DNA from 3 places in the Vibrio sp. TAP-3B genome. Region 3 is predicted to be linked to each of the others. Evidence: predicted binding sites of a transcription regulator. Region 3 holds the regulator's gene; each other region holds the start of a gene.
The links. The regulator PurR, encoded in region 3, represses purine synthesis genes. The targets are predictions, from matches to a motif close to TNANGNAAACGTTTNCNTNA.
Positions count from the first base shown of each region.

Region 1 (4,651 bases), 1.2 Mb from region 3:
GGGAACAAAATGGCTTGGTTCATTGATTATTGACCTTCAAGGTTCTTTCTTAATTCACGTAAAATCTGTTTGGCCCCCGGACGTAAGCCTCGCCATAGCATAAAACTCTCAGCCGCTTGGCCGACCAACATCCCTAATCCATCATACACATGAGCAGCGCCATGTTCTTTCGCCCATTGATTGAATGCTGTTTCACCTTTGCCATACATCATGTCATAGCCGGTGCTGTTTGCTGCGAAAATAGTAGATGAGATATCAGGAAGCTCACCACTTAATGAAGCAGACGTTGAATTGATAATGAGATCGTACGCTTCAGTAATGGCACTCATCTCTTTTGCTTTGACAGGACCATAAGCTGAAAACAACTCTGCTAGTCCTTCCGCTTTAGCAAAAGTGCGATTGGTGATGGTTAATGATGTTGGTGTTTGATCGAGCAATGGCTTGACCACGCCACGAGCGGCACCACCAGCCCCGATGATCAGAATACGGGCACCTTCTAAAACCACTTGGTGCTGCACTAAATCTTGTACTAAGCCAGCACCATCTGTGTTATCACCGATTATTTCACCATCATCCAGCTTTTTAAGTGTATTCACAGCCCCGGCCAGTTGAGCACGTTCGGTCAAACGATTGGCAAATAGATAGGCGTCTTCTTTAAAAGGCAAGGTCACGTTACATCCTTTGCCGCCGTCAGCAAAAAACGTCTTTGCGGCTTCAATAAAGCCATCAATAGGTGCCGTTTCTGCGGTATAGATCAGTGATTGATTGGTTTGCCGAGCAAAGAGTGTCTGGATGAATGGCGACTTACTGTGCCCAATCGGATTACCAAACACAGCATAGCGATCGATTTGCCGGGTCATTTCTTTACCTTTATAGAGAAAAACAGAGCCATCTGATTACAAATGACCCTATCACTATCTATCTATATAGAAAAGGAGATTCCACACTTACCACTCACGTGGTTTTAGGTATTGCTCGTAAAGCTCGGCTTCAGGAGTGCCCAGTGCAGGTTGGTAACTATATTCCCAGCGTGCTAATGGCGGCATCGACATCAGAATCGACTCCGTGCGCCCGCCACTTTGCAAACCAAATAAGGTGCCACGATCGTACACTAAGTTAAACTCAACATAGCGGCCACGACGATACAGCTGGAAGTCACGCTCACGTTCGCCATATTCAATATCTTTGCGACGAGCGACGATGGGCAGATAAGCGAGGCAGAAACCTTCGCCCACCGCTTTGATGTAATCAAAACACTTATCGAATTCCCAATGATTCAAATCATCGAAGAACAAACCACCCACACCGCGTGTTTCGTTGCGATGTGGCAAGAAGAAGTACTTATCACACCATGCTTTGTGTTCGGCATACACGTCATCACCAAATGGAGCACAGATGGCTTTCGCCGTATTGTGCCAAGACTGGCAGTCTTCTTCGAAAGGGTAGAAAGGTGTCAGGTCAAAACCACCACCAAACCACCATATTGGTGCTTCGCCCTCTTTCTCAGCAATAAAGAAGCGCACATTGGCATGAGAAGTCGGTACATAAGGATTTTTAGGGTGAATCACTAAAGAGACCCCCATCGCTTCAAAGCGTCGTCCTGCAAGCTCGGGACGGTGAGCCGTTGCTGACGCTGGCATTTCTTTCCCTTCAACGTGAGAAAAGTTCACTCCACCCTGTTCAAAAATGTGACCATCACGCAGAACACGTGAACGCCCACCGCCACCAAGGCGCTCGCCCGGTTCACGCTGCCATGCATCTTCGACAAAGACGGCCTTTCCATCTTCTTGTTCTAACTGCTGACAAATGGAATCCTGAAGCGACATCAGGAACTGCTTTACGGCGTACTTATCGATTGCTGACATACGTTATTACCTATTACGTGATACCTATTGATTGCTGGCAAGCAGGGTTAGCCCTGTCTTAATATTTGTGAAGTTTTGGCGTCACGAATCTCGCTGGGTTTATCACGGCCGCTGGTTTCACCACGAAGAATGGCCACCAGCTTGTCACCCAATTGCTCTTTGACTTCTTCCGTGGTCATACACGGTGGCAAGCCGGAAAGATTCGCGCTGGTAGAGGTTAACGGCTTTCCGAATGCATTACACATATTTTGTACTAAAGAATGGTCGGTCACACGCACAGCAATCGAATCAAACTGCCCTGAAACCCAACTCGATACTTTATCACTTGCTGGCATAATCCACGTGTACGGACCCGGCCAAGTTGCATGAACGTTATCTAGCTGCTCTTGTGTCAATTGAGATTCATCAATGTAAGGTAATAACTGCTCATAACTCGCAGCGATAAGAATCAGTCCCTTTTCGACCGGACGCTGCTTCAGCTCCAGCAGTTTTTGGATTGCTTCTGGGTTATCTGGATCGCATCCGACACCAAAAACCCCTTCTGTTGGATAGGCTATCACTTCGCCTTGTTGTAGCGCACTCAGCACCTGTTCAAAGTTATCCACCAATGATTTCCTGATTATCTGACTTTTACATTTACACGTTAGTGTACAAACATTCATTCTCAGAGACTAAAGCAATTTGTTTATAAAATGTATCAATAGCGTCCACGACAAAGGCAAACGTTTGCTTGAGATAAAAATCCCCGTATAATGCGCACAATTTTATAGCTCATCTAATTTTTGCAGCTTAAAGGAGTGTGAGATGAAAGTCGGTATCATCATGGGTTCTAAGTCAGATTGGCCAACCATGAAACTAGCAGCAGACATGTTGGATCAGTTTGGCGTGTCGTACGAAACAAAAGTGGTGTCAGCTCACCGAACTCCTCAATTATTGGCAGACTATGCCAGCAGTGCAAAAGAGCGTGGTATTAAAGTAATCATCGCGGGCGCGGGCGGCGCGGCTCATCTACCAGGGATGGCCGCAGCGTTTACGAGTGTTCCAGTGCTTGGGGTGCCCGTTCAGTCTCGCGCGTTAAAAGGGCTAGATTCGCTACTTTCTATCGTACAAATGCCAAAAGGCATCGCGGTTGGTACGCTAGCGATTGGCGAAGCCGGCGCCGCAAATGCAGGTATTCTAGCCGCACAAATTCTAGGTACGCATGATGAAAACATCATGGAGAAAGTCGAAGCGTTCCGTAACAAACAAACGGAAACCGTACTGGCGAACCCAAACCCAGCAGAGGATTAATCAGATGCATGTATTGGTTCTTGGTGCGGGTCAATTGGCCCGTATGATGTCTCTGGCTGGTGCGCCACTAAATATCCAAATCTCCGCTTACGATGTGGGCAGCGGGAATATCGTCCACCCTCTTACTCAACACGTACTTGGCCATGGCTTGGACAATGCGATTGAACAAGTGGATATGATCACCGCAGAATTCGAACACATCCCCCACGATGTACTCGACACCAGTGAAGCAAGTGGAAAATTCCTTCCTAGTGCCGAAGCGATCAAAGCAGGCGGTGACCGCCGCCTTGAAAAAGCCCTACTCGATAAGGCTGGCGTACGTAACGCAAAATACTACGTGATTGAAAAACGTGAAGATTTTGAGCGCGCCATTGAACATGTCGGCATGCCAATGGTACTGAAAAGTGCATTAGGCGGTTACGATGGCAAAGGCCAATGGCGTTTGAAACAAACTGCTCAAGTGGATGCTATCTGGACAGAAATGGCCGAGTGCATCGCAGCCACACCAAATCAAGTCATCGTCGCGGAAGTGTTTGTGCCCTTTACGCGTGAAGTATCGTTAGTCGGCGCACGCGGTAAAGATGGTAGTATTGAGGTTTACCCACTGGCAGAAAACATCCACACCAATGGCGTGTTGAGCTTATCTACCGCTATTGATGCACCAGAGCTTCAAGCTCAAGCCAAGCAGATGTTCACGGCCATCGCAGATAATCTAAACTACGTTGGCGTATTGGCGCTCGAGTTCTTTGATGTCGATGGCACGCTGTTAGTGAATGAGATTGCTCCACGTGTGCACAACTCCGCTCACTGGACACAGCAAGGTGCGGAAACCTGTCAGTTTGAAAACCACCTGCGCGCGGTATGTGGCATGCCACTTGGTAGCACTAAGTTGGTTCGCGAAACCTCAATGATTAATATTTTGGGCGAAGATACGTTGCCAAAAGCACTTTTAGCCATGCACGGTTGCCATATCCACTGGTATGGCAAAGAGAAACGGGCTGGGCGTAAGATGGGTCATATCAACGTGTGTGGTGACTACCCTGGCGAGCTGCATCGTAGACTATGCGCGCTAGCGGACGTTCTGGATCAGAACACCTTTCCTGCTGTGCATGAGTTCGCCAAGTAATCACACTTAAAACCTAGCCACACAAACAACAAAGGGCCGCATGATGCGACCCTTTTTAATTCGTACGTACGTTTACTGAACTTGCGCATGCTGACACTTGCGATTGGCGCATTGTAACTTCACACCTCTCCCAAGCTTCTTCTTAACCAGCAAAGCAAAATCACACTCTGGGCAGCGGCCTTTGACCGGCGGTAGGTTCACTGCAAACTTGCATTTAGGGTAGTTATCACAAGCATAAAATGTTTTACCGAAACGCGTTTTACGCTCAACGAGCTGTCCTTGACCACATTCTGGGCAAGCATGCTGAGGCTCGGGTTGCTTTTCTGGTTCAGGCTGATTAATCGACTCGATGTGATGACAAGCAGGATAA
Region 1 is NZ_CM173495.1:2,452,866-2,457,516, reverse strand. Features, by position in the region: gene AC3D28_RS11600 (DUF1488 family protein) at 1-23, opposite strand, end outside; gene aroE (shikimate dehydrogenase) at 27-860, opposite strand; gene hemF (oxygen-dependent coproporphyrinogen oxidase) at 948-1,865, opposite strand; gene tsaC (L-threonylcarbamoyladenylate synthase type 1 TsaC) at 1,913-2,470, opposite strand; gene purE (5-(carboxyamino)imidazole ribonucleotide mutase) at 2,670-3,155, shown strand; gene AC3D28_RS11575 (5-(carboxyamino)imidazole ribonucleotide synthase) at 3,160-4,281, shown strand; gene AC3D28_RS11570 (DNA topoisomerase family protein) at 4,354-4,651, opposite strand, start outside.
Region 1: a site for PurR is predicted at 2,580-2,599, ahead of purE (5-(carboxyamino)imidazole ribonucleotide mutase). Genes of this name have one in related genera too.

Region 2 (4,651 bases), 500 kb from region 3:
TTGGTATCAACTCGCTGCGGTTCAAAACCCCAAAGCCGAAGAAGCCTATAATCAATACTTGGAGCAGCGTTTCAATCAACTGCGGGCCAAGCAAGTGTCAGAAATAGAAGCGCTAGATAGACAGGCGGAATTCTTACCACAAGGAAAGCGCACGGTAACGACACGTTCTGACCAAAACTCATCAGTGTCACAATGGTTAATATGGTTTGGAGCGATAGTATTCATTGCAACCGTCAGCTTAGTTGGATTCAAAACACATCAACAACACAGAAAGACGCGCGAAACCCAAGAAGCAAACCTTATTCAACAACTTAATTCAAAGGTCAACGAGTTGGAGTTCACCAATAAACAACTTAAGCGACAACTAGAGAAAGTTTTCAAAGAGTTTAGGAAAATCCAGACTCATACCGACAATCATAAACTGGCGATTGCATGCGCTATGTTTGGCTACACACCTCAAACCATTCCTGGCATATCAGCAATTAAGCTACGTTACCGACAGCTCTCTAAGCTGTACCATCCTGACGCTAGAGGAAGTGAAGAAGAAATGAAACGATTAAATCAAGCCTTTAAGCTTATCTCACAAAATGTTACACAATCGTAAAAACCAGCATCAACCTAATGACAGCTTTATTCTTACCTCAGTAAAACAAAGGTCCGCAATCGATCTCCCTCTCAAATAAATTAACAGACATTTAACTTGAGTCTCTTTTTTATGCCATAATACTCGGCGAAAAATAACACCTAACAACGCTAAATAATCTAGGTGGGGAGAAAATCAATGTTCACTGAAGAAGGCACCTGTGATTGGTGTAAAAAACCGAGTCTTGTCATTCGTCACGATTATCTAGATGGTAAACACCATCATTCATGTAAAACTTGTTACGACATGGCAAAAATCGACGTATGCCTATTTAATCAAGGCGAATTGCAAATGCGCAAACGCATGCAACGTGCAAGTTAAGCAAGACTGAATCAACGGAACTGATTTTCAAAAGCGCCTTTTTTAAAGGCGCTTTTTGATCTTCTTTGCGAACTCTACTACTCCACCCATTATTCTTACCCCCACTAAAAAACACACTGTATACAACTTAGTAAGCACCTGTATAAAACACATTAAGATCCTAATCACTTCACATTTCTAATCTTTGTCATACATATTAAAAAAATAATTAAACCCAATAAATTCATAAACTTAAATAAAATTTAATTTATTTTTATAGATAAAACCGACAAATAATTTGAGAAAAACTGTTGATCAGCCATCAAAAACAAACTACTGTACAAGCATACAGCATGTATAAAGGAACAGTAAGATGCAGTTACATAGTCAATCTCATACATACTCTCGTCACAACGTATTGGCGCAAACAACTCAACCGATGGCGGTTTCGGATCAGTTTCTTTCTAAGCTGGCCGATCTATCACAACAGAAACAATGGATTATGTTTACTGCGGAGTGTCCTCGCCCTGACTTTGATCAACTTGCAGCCTCTAGCATTTGCTGTAGAAATATTATTCAAATTAAGCCTTCACAACATTTTTCTGAAGTCGAAATCGTTATTAAAGCCATTCAATCTGGTAATGCGAGCGCCGTTGTCGCATCAACCAAAATTGCACTGATGAATCAGTCAATGCTTCGCGATATTGCTCAGCGTTATCAATGCGAAGTCTTTTTCGTCGAAGGCAGAGTTAATAAGTACCATTAATAAGATCGACGTTATCCCCCCTCCATCGCCTCCTTCTCTAAGCTTTAAGGAGGCGTTTTTATCTTGCCAAACAAAGGCAAACGTTTGCTTTTTCTCTGGCGAGTAAAAATAGTTCTGGTATGATGCCCTCATTCGCTTTATTCAGTGCATACTTTCACTGAGTATCTTCTCTTTATGACGTTTGATTAAGATAATAGGAATGTCTCAATGAGCCTTGCTAATCAAGTACTTGCCGTCAATGATGACCTGCCAATTCGTACACAAAAACCCGTTCATAGCGGAAAAGTTCGCTCAGTTTATTGGTTAACTGAAAAAGACAGTGCCCGACTAATCAAAGAAAAAGGATACGATGTTGCTCCAGATGCGCCTCTAGCAATCATGGTAATCAGTGACCGCATATCTGCTTTCGATTGTATTTGGCATGCAGAAGGCGGTCTTAAAGGCGTCCCGGGCAAAGGGGCTGCTCTGAATGCGATTTCTAATCACTGGTTCAAACTATTTAAAGATAACGGACTAGCCGATAGCCACATTCTGGATATCCCTCACCCATTCGTCTGGATCGTACAAAAAGCCAAACCGGTCAAAATTGAAGCGATTTGTCGTCAATACATCACAGGCTCAATGTGGCGAGCTTACGCCAACGGTGCACGCGATTTCTGCGGCATTCAACTTCCAGAGGGTTTGGAAAAAGACAAAGCACTTCCAGAGCTGTTGATGACGCCATCCACCAAAGGGATTCTAAAAGGTATTCCTGATGTGCCAGAAGCGGATGACGTGAATATTACTCGTCAAAACATCGTCGACAACTTCGAAGCCTTTAACTTCTCAAGTGCAAAAGACATAGCGCAATACGAAAAGCTATTAAAAGAAGGCTTTAACGTTATCAGTAACGCACTAAAAGCAATTGACCAAATTTTCGTCGACACTAAATTCGAGTTCGGATATGTTCATGATGCGGCGGGCAATGAAAAGCTGATATACATGGATGAAGTGGGCACACCAGACTCTTCTCGTATTTGGGATGCGAAAGAGTATCAAGCTGGAAATATTGTTGAGAACTCGAAAGAAGGTTTCCGTCAGTTTCTCCTTAACCACTTCCCTGACCCAGATATTCTGCTGAATAAAGAGCGTATGCCGGAACGTGAAACGCTTGCTCGTGACAACGCTTTACCTATTGAGTCTTTGATGGATATTTCGAAGACCTACATCGGTATCGCTGAGAAAATTACGGGCAAACCCATACATTTAAGTGAAAACCCAAAAGCTGAAATTATTGAAATTCTGAGCAAAGAGTATGGGTTGATAGACTAACGACCTCTGATATTTGAACAGTAGTAGCCTAACCAGAACAGTCCGCATTCAAGCGGACTTTTTATTGGTCTCATTCTGGCACGTGTTTTCTCCTTAAGAACAGGACATCCGAACACAAAAAAACGCCCTTCATGTAGGGCGTTTTATTTGTTGCAAGAGTTTAATTTTTGTAAGTGCTAAGAAGACCGCGTTCAGAATTTAATATTAAGTACATCTTGCTCCGTCGCTTCTACTTTTGATTGACTTCGAGACTCTATGTACTCTATCTGTTTTATGTCTAACGCATATGGCATCACAATACGTAACTCATGTATTCCTTCATGTTTTGCTAACTGCATCAAGCGAACTAAATTAGACTCATCGCTCTGACGAGAAGACATCGATTTTAATGCGGCATCCCAAAGGCGATCTTCAGGTAGGCTTACCTCTGCGAGGTTGTGTTTCCACATCAAACCAAAAATGGGAGCGATAGTGGCAAACGCTTCTAAGAAGGTCCACTTCTTACTGCCAGTTGCCCCTAAAAAACTAGTGTAATCGAACTCAATACAAGCCTTACCTTGCTGAACCATTCTATGCCCCCCGACACTCGAAAATGAGATATATCAAATATCGTTCAACTATTTTGATATAGCAATGGGATATAAAACATTCGTCTTTTATTCCTTAATTTATATGCAAAAGGAAATATCAAAACCAGACTTGTAACAAGTAATGTACAGCTTTGCTATATAAGCATTCAATTGATTAATATTTCAGTCGGCAAACTAAAAAAAGCATCTAAGCGACATGAACAATATGAAATTCTTATAGATTCACCAACTTAATACCAAGACCAACTCGAGTCTGTGAATGATCATAGTCAATCAGTGTTTCACCGTAACCATGATAACCCTGAAGATATACGCCAAGAATATCATTGAAGTAAAAAGTATAACCCAGTTCTACTCCACCCTTATCGTCCGCAAAGTTATAGAATCCTCGAGTATTAAAAACGCCAGCGCCGGTATACACTTTTGCCCATAACTCGTACGGCGCGTAGTAGTTTTCCATATCATCATTTTCTGTCGAGATCACCCACCACGCGTGAGCACCATATTCAACGGGCCCAGAAAATCGTTCTGCGGCAATATATAATCGATCCCAACTGCGAGATAGCAAACTCGATTGGCCATTAGATTCGTGCTTATAACCAGTCTCCAAGTGATTGAACAAAAGCATGTTCGATTGATGTGCTAAGAAAACTTGTGGCTTGTAGTTGGTCTCTCTAAATGGAGAGGAAATATCAGAGTTTCCAAGTTGCCAAATCGATTTTTGAGTATAGGACCCGACCAACGCAGTAGCCGAGTTAAATCGATAAAATGGGATAGACGCAGATATTTGAAATTTGACTTCGAAGTCTTGTAAAGAAGAGTCCATTTCAGATACCACTTCCTCATAAGCACCTTGATTAATATTTGAGGTGTATGTGCCTAAGACGTAGTTATCTTCATAAGTAGAAATGTGAGTGATATTTTTCCCATACGCAAATACGGGGCACAACAATAATGGAATTACTTTATACTTCATCATGATCCTTTTGCCACTAAACCATCTGCGGCAATATCATTCCTTATCGTCTTCTTGTTCGACGA
Region 2 is NZ_CM173495.1:1,078,778-1,083,428, forward strand. Features, by position in the region: gene AC3D28_RS05075 (J domain-containing protein) at 1-604, shown strand, start outside; gene AC3D28_RS05080 (hypothetical protein) at 782-964, shown strand; gene AC3D28_RS05085 (SulA-like leucine-rich domain-containing protein) at 1,317-1,709, shown strand; gene AC3D28_RS05090 (phosphoribosylaminoimidazolesuccinocarboxamide synthase) at 1,917-3,020, shown strand; gene AC3D28_RS05095 (transporter) at 3,212-3,589, opposite strand; gene AC3D28_RS05100 (phospholipase A) at 3,825-4,586, opposite strand.
Region 2: a site for PurR is predicted at 1,782-1,801, ahead of AC3D28_RS05090 (phosphoribosylaminoimidazolesuccinocarboxamide synthase). Genes of this name have one in related genera too.

Region 3 (4,651 bases):
ATGCCCACATTGCCAACAGGCGCCAAATTGCCCTTCATTCACTTCTAAACACTTAGGGCATTGCCAATCAGGGTATTCATGTCGGCGTGATTGTTTTTGGTATGCTTCCACAATTGCGATTGCTTTTAACTTTTGTTCAGGAGCAAGTAACCAAACATAAGGGTCCGTATCATCACTAAATGGCAATTCTCCTTTTAGACCGAAAATACCTTCTCCCCGAACTTCGCAGGAGATTTTTTCGCTTTTTAGCAATTCACATACAATATGTGCTTCTGCAGGGTTCTTAGCGATAAATATCTTCATTAAGAGCTTCCATTTTGTTGGTTGGGTATTGGTCTTACCTTATTCATAATCCATTTAGCGATAATTGGAAATAGTCCCAATAATGCGAATGACACTAAGACAGCGGGAGAGATGATGCCAGATAACGTTTCAATCGTGGCTAATTGAGTGCCTGCATTTAAGTAAACGGCCGTTCCTGGCAGCATGCCAATTTGGCTCGTCAGATAGAACCGGCCGACTGACATTGGCGTTAATCCCATTAGCAGATTAATCAAGAAAAAAGGGAATACAGGGATTAAGCGAAGAGAAAATAGATAAAACGCACCGTCCTTTTTAACGCCTTGATTAATAGCAGTGAGCTTTCCTCCAAATTTGATTTGAACCCAATCATGCAATAAGTAACGACTACTTAGAAATGCAATGGTCGCCCCCATTGTGCTGGCAAAAGAAACCAGTAATAAACTTGCCCAAAACCCAAAGAGAGCCGCACCAAGCAAAGTGACAACTGTTGCACCAGGAATGGAAAATGCTGTAATGAGGATGTAAGCGAAGAAGTAAACTGCCGCAGAAAACACGAAGTTTTGGTCGATGTAAGCGGTCAGTAGTTGTTGTTGTGCCTTAGCATTTTCTAGGGTTAGGTATTGACTGAAGTTCACACCTAAAAAGATGATTAGCGCTAATAGGGTAAGACCTAAAATCAGTTTCTTATTCATATTTTTTGCTCCACTTGGGTATGCTTTATAAGACAGATTTTAGTCCGAAAAAATTTCACAAAAAAACCGCAGTGTTATCTGCGGTTTACTCTATGGTTAGCGATTTATTTCTATTGAAGGTCGCTAATCAACTCGTCTCGACGAGTTTGAGGAACTACACTCCAATGAGTGCCGTTTATAGCACCTTCTAGTGCCCAGAGGAGCTCAATGCTCACAGCGGCGGAGTGTGTGTCTATTATCGCTTTGTAGGCATTAAGCGCACCTTCTTCTTCTAGCTTTTCTACCGATTCGATGCCAGCTTTCTTAAGCATTCTTTCAGTAGCTAGTCGCAAATTAGGCAAGTCTTTCAAGCGGTTAGGTTTACTTGTCGCTTGTTGCTTTTTTTCCATTTTTGCATTTTCTAAGGATTGCTTTGCTACTTCAACTAAGTGGTCGTTTGATCTCCATAAGTCGCTGGAAATCGCGTAGTACTTAGTTACGACTGGAAAACCACGCTTTTTATAAACGTATGGTTTTAGCCCTTGTTTCTCGAAATCAGATGAAGTCTTTTGGTCAGCTCGTATATGAAGTTGATTATTCACAACTAGTGCGAACATCGTATCATCGGCGAAAAGACCAAAGCCACCAAACATTGAGCGCGACTTGATCGTACCAAGTGCCTCAAATAGCTTCATAGAGTCTTTGAGTATCGGTTTATCCATGATGTGTTATCTCGGTGTAATTAATATTACGCCACCAAAAATCAGGTCCGAGAGGTTAGCAAATACATGCAGACACAATGTCAATAAAGGGTGAACTCATTATATGCATATTTGCCATCGGTAACCCCGCTACCTTCCATCGTATACGATGGTTCAGGCCGGAGGCTTTGCGTCCCATCCTTTCGGATGGTTTGCCCTGTGCGTGACAGTTGGATCATACTTTGTATATTGAATTAACATCACACTTTACGCTTGAAAGTGTGATGTTGGTTCAGTAAAAATGTGAGTTAGTGCATATTTGTGCATATTCAAGAAGAAGTTTTACTCTAAAAGAATAAGAAGGGCAAGACTGAGTCACATCCAAATAAAACAGCAAGTTATCCTACTATTAACGATTTTATAAGCAAGAAAATGTGTTGTAAATGTTATTTTTTATTAAAAAACAAGCGCTCGTAAGAGCGCTTGGATCCAGTTTTATATATTAAAGCTAATATCAGTTCAGTTTTTTCACGGTATTTCGAATGACAAGCTCAGGTTGCATTTCGAAAACACGTTTCTCATGTTCTTTATCTTTGATTCGTTCAAGTAAAATTTCGAATGCATTTTTACCTACACGACGCTTCGGTTGGTGAATAGTCGTAAGTGGTGGTGAAAAGTACTCCGCCAATTCAATATTGTCATAACCAATGACAGATACATCATCAGGTACTTTAATGCCATTTTGTTGTAAACGACTCATAAGGCCCAGCGCCATAGTATCGTTGAAACAGAAAACGGCTGTTGGACGCTTGTCCATTGCCGTTATTTGTTCTGCAACCAACACGGCGGTATCACACTCAAAGTTGCCCTCTAGAATCCAATCTTCGTTTATGGGTAACTTTGCTTCTGTCATTGCGCGGCGAAAACCAGCAATGCGCTCCTGACACGCGAGTTTTTCAAAATGACCACTTAGACAAGCGATATCCGTATGGCCGTTGTCAATCAGGTGTTTGGTTGCAATGTAGCCACCTTCTTCTGAATTATCCATAATCTTATCAGCTTGAGAGCTTTCTGGACCCCAGTCCATTACGACCTTAGGAATATCAGCATGACGGTCTAACATCTGTTTTAGCTCTTCCGTCAGGTCAGAACACATCACTAAGATACCATCTACACGTTTCTCGGCTAGCATGCGGATGTAGTCGCGCTGTTTCTCGTAAATGCCACCTGTATTACATAAGATCAGAGTGTAACCCTGGCGGTAACAGTAGCTCTCAACACCGTCAATTACTTCAGAGAAAAATAGGTTGGTGGACTGAGTCACTAACATGCCAATAGTGCGCGTTGAGTTGCATTTTAAGCTGCGAGCAACCGCGCTAGGTGCGTAGTTAAGCTCATCAACGGCTTTCATTACTTTTTCTTGAGTTGTTTCGGCAACGAAACGTGTCTTGTTAATAACGTGAGAAACAGTAGTCGTAGAAACGCCGGCTAAGCGAGCAACGTCTTTTATAGTGGCCATAAATGGTGTCCTGTATCGAGCTACTTAAAAATGCCGTGATGGAGTGTCTCAATACCAGAATCGTTTTCACACTTAGCGTTATAAACGCTCATGTTGAGTGTGTTTGGCAGAGGTTATCCTAAGAGCGGCAAAAAAGTGTGTAGCAACTGGTCGATGAGTTCTATTTTTTTCTATATGGTGATAAATCGTCATCAGCCCATTAAGAAAACACAAAAACCGCTATATTTTAGCGGTTTACATATAAATCATATTTAATCGTTTGCGCTCACATTTTAGCTCTATGTGGGCTGACTAGCAATGCTTTCAACCAGTGTTTTGTGTATTTGAAGTCACATTATGACTGCTAAGTAACCGGGTGTCTTTGCGTTAGATTAAAAGCAAACGAATAATCTACCAAGCATCTTGAAGTCATTGCGAATATGGGAAGCCCGATTTGAGGGCTTCTTAAAACAGGCGGCGATTATTCACCAAGAAGGTAAGTGCTGTCCAGTTTACAAAATGCAATTAATAGTTGCGCAACACTTGAGTAGAAACCGAATTCATCGAGCTGCTTACATTTTTGTCCAAATTGTGGCAGCCAAGACATCAACTGTTGTTGAATGAAGCAGTTTTGTTGAACAAACGCTTTTTCCATATGTTTGTCTTGTTCTAGTTCATTAGAGCGGATGATCATGTTGCCTAAAAAGTCGAGCTCAACGGCTAAGTGATCGGCTGGTTCTTTGAGGTTAACATCAACCTGAACGCCAAATTCACTCATTAATTTTTCCATCTCTTCCGCTGGTTTGTCATTGAGTAAGCCTGATTCACCAATGTACATTGAAGCGTAAGGGAGGGCGCCGTATTTTTCCGTCTTTAAGAACAGTTCGCAAAAGTCTGCGGCAAGCTCTAGTTGTGCGTCTTGACGATCTTGTAGGCGATTCAATGCGTTAACAAGGCTGTCAACGGCAGGTTTAAGGGATTCATTTTCACCTAAACCCGCTAAAAAACCGCGAATTTCAACACTGTGGTAAGTTTTCAATTCTTTGTTTGTTAATTCTTTGGCGAACAAGCTCGAAAACCACCAGTAAATTTCAGCGCGTTTTTCATTAAAAGCTTTCACTTCTTGCATTTTTGGGCTCCTGAATGATGCTTTAAGTCGTGCACCATAAGGTCAATTAGGGATATTCCCTAAGTGTAATCAATTAAAATGAATAGCAGTAACTATAATTATTATGTTTTATAGCAAAAAATGTTCATTTGTTAATGGTGGTGGGTAAGTTTGTTTTGAATCAATAAAAACGCTAAATCTTGCTTTTTAATGTATCTATGACTAGAAATGTTACTAGTTATGAATAGAATACGTCTTGGATAATAAGAAGATAGAAGTGGTGTAAATGAGCTATCACGTATTAGTCGTAGAAGATGATGTTGTAACGCGTAGTAAGCTTGCGGGATATTTCCAAAATGAAGGTTATCAA
Region 3 is NZ_CM173495.1:574,523-579,173, forward strand. Features, by position in the region: gene AC3D28_RS02780 (putative signal transducing protein) at 1-303, opposite strand, end outside; gene AC3D28_RS02785 (TVP38/TMEM64 family protein) at 303-995, opposite strand; gene AC3D28_RS02790 (TfoX/Sxy family DNA transformation protein) at 1,106-1,696, opposite strand; cyclic di-GMP riboswitch class I at 1,813-1,902, opposite strand; gene purR (HTH-type transcriptional repressor PurR) at 2,190-3,194, opposite strand; gene torD (molecular chaperone TorD) at 3,655-4,302, opposite strand; gene torR (two-component system response regulator TorR) at 4,568-4,651, shown strand, end outside.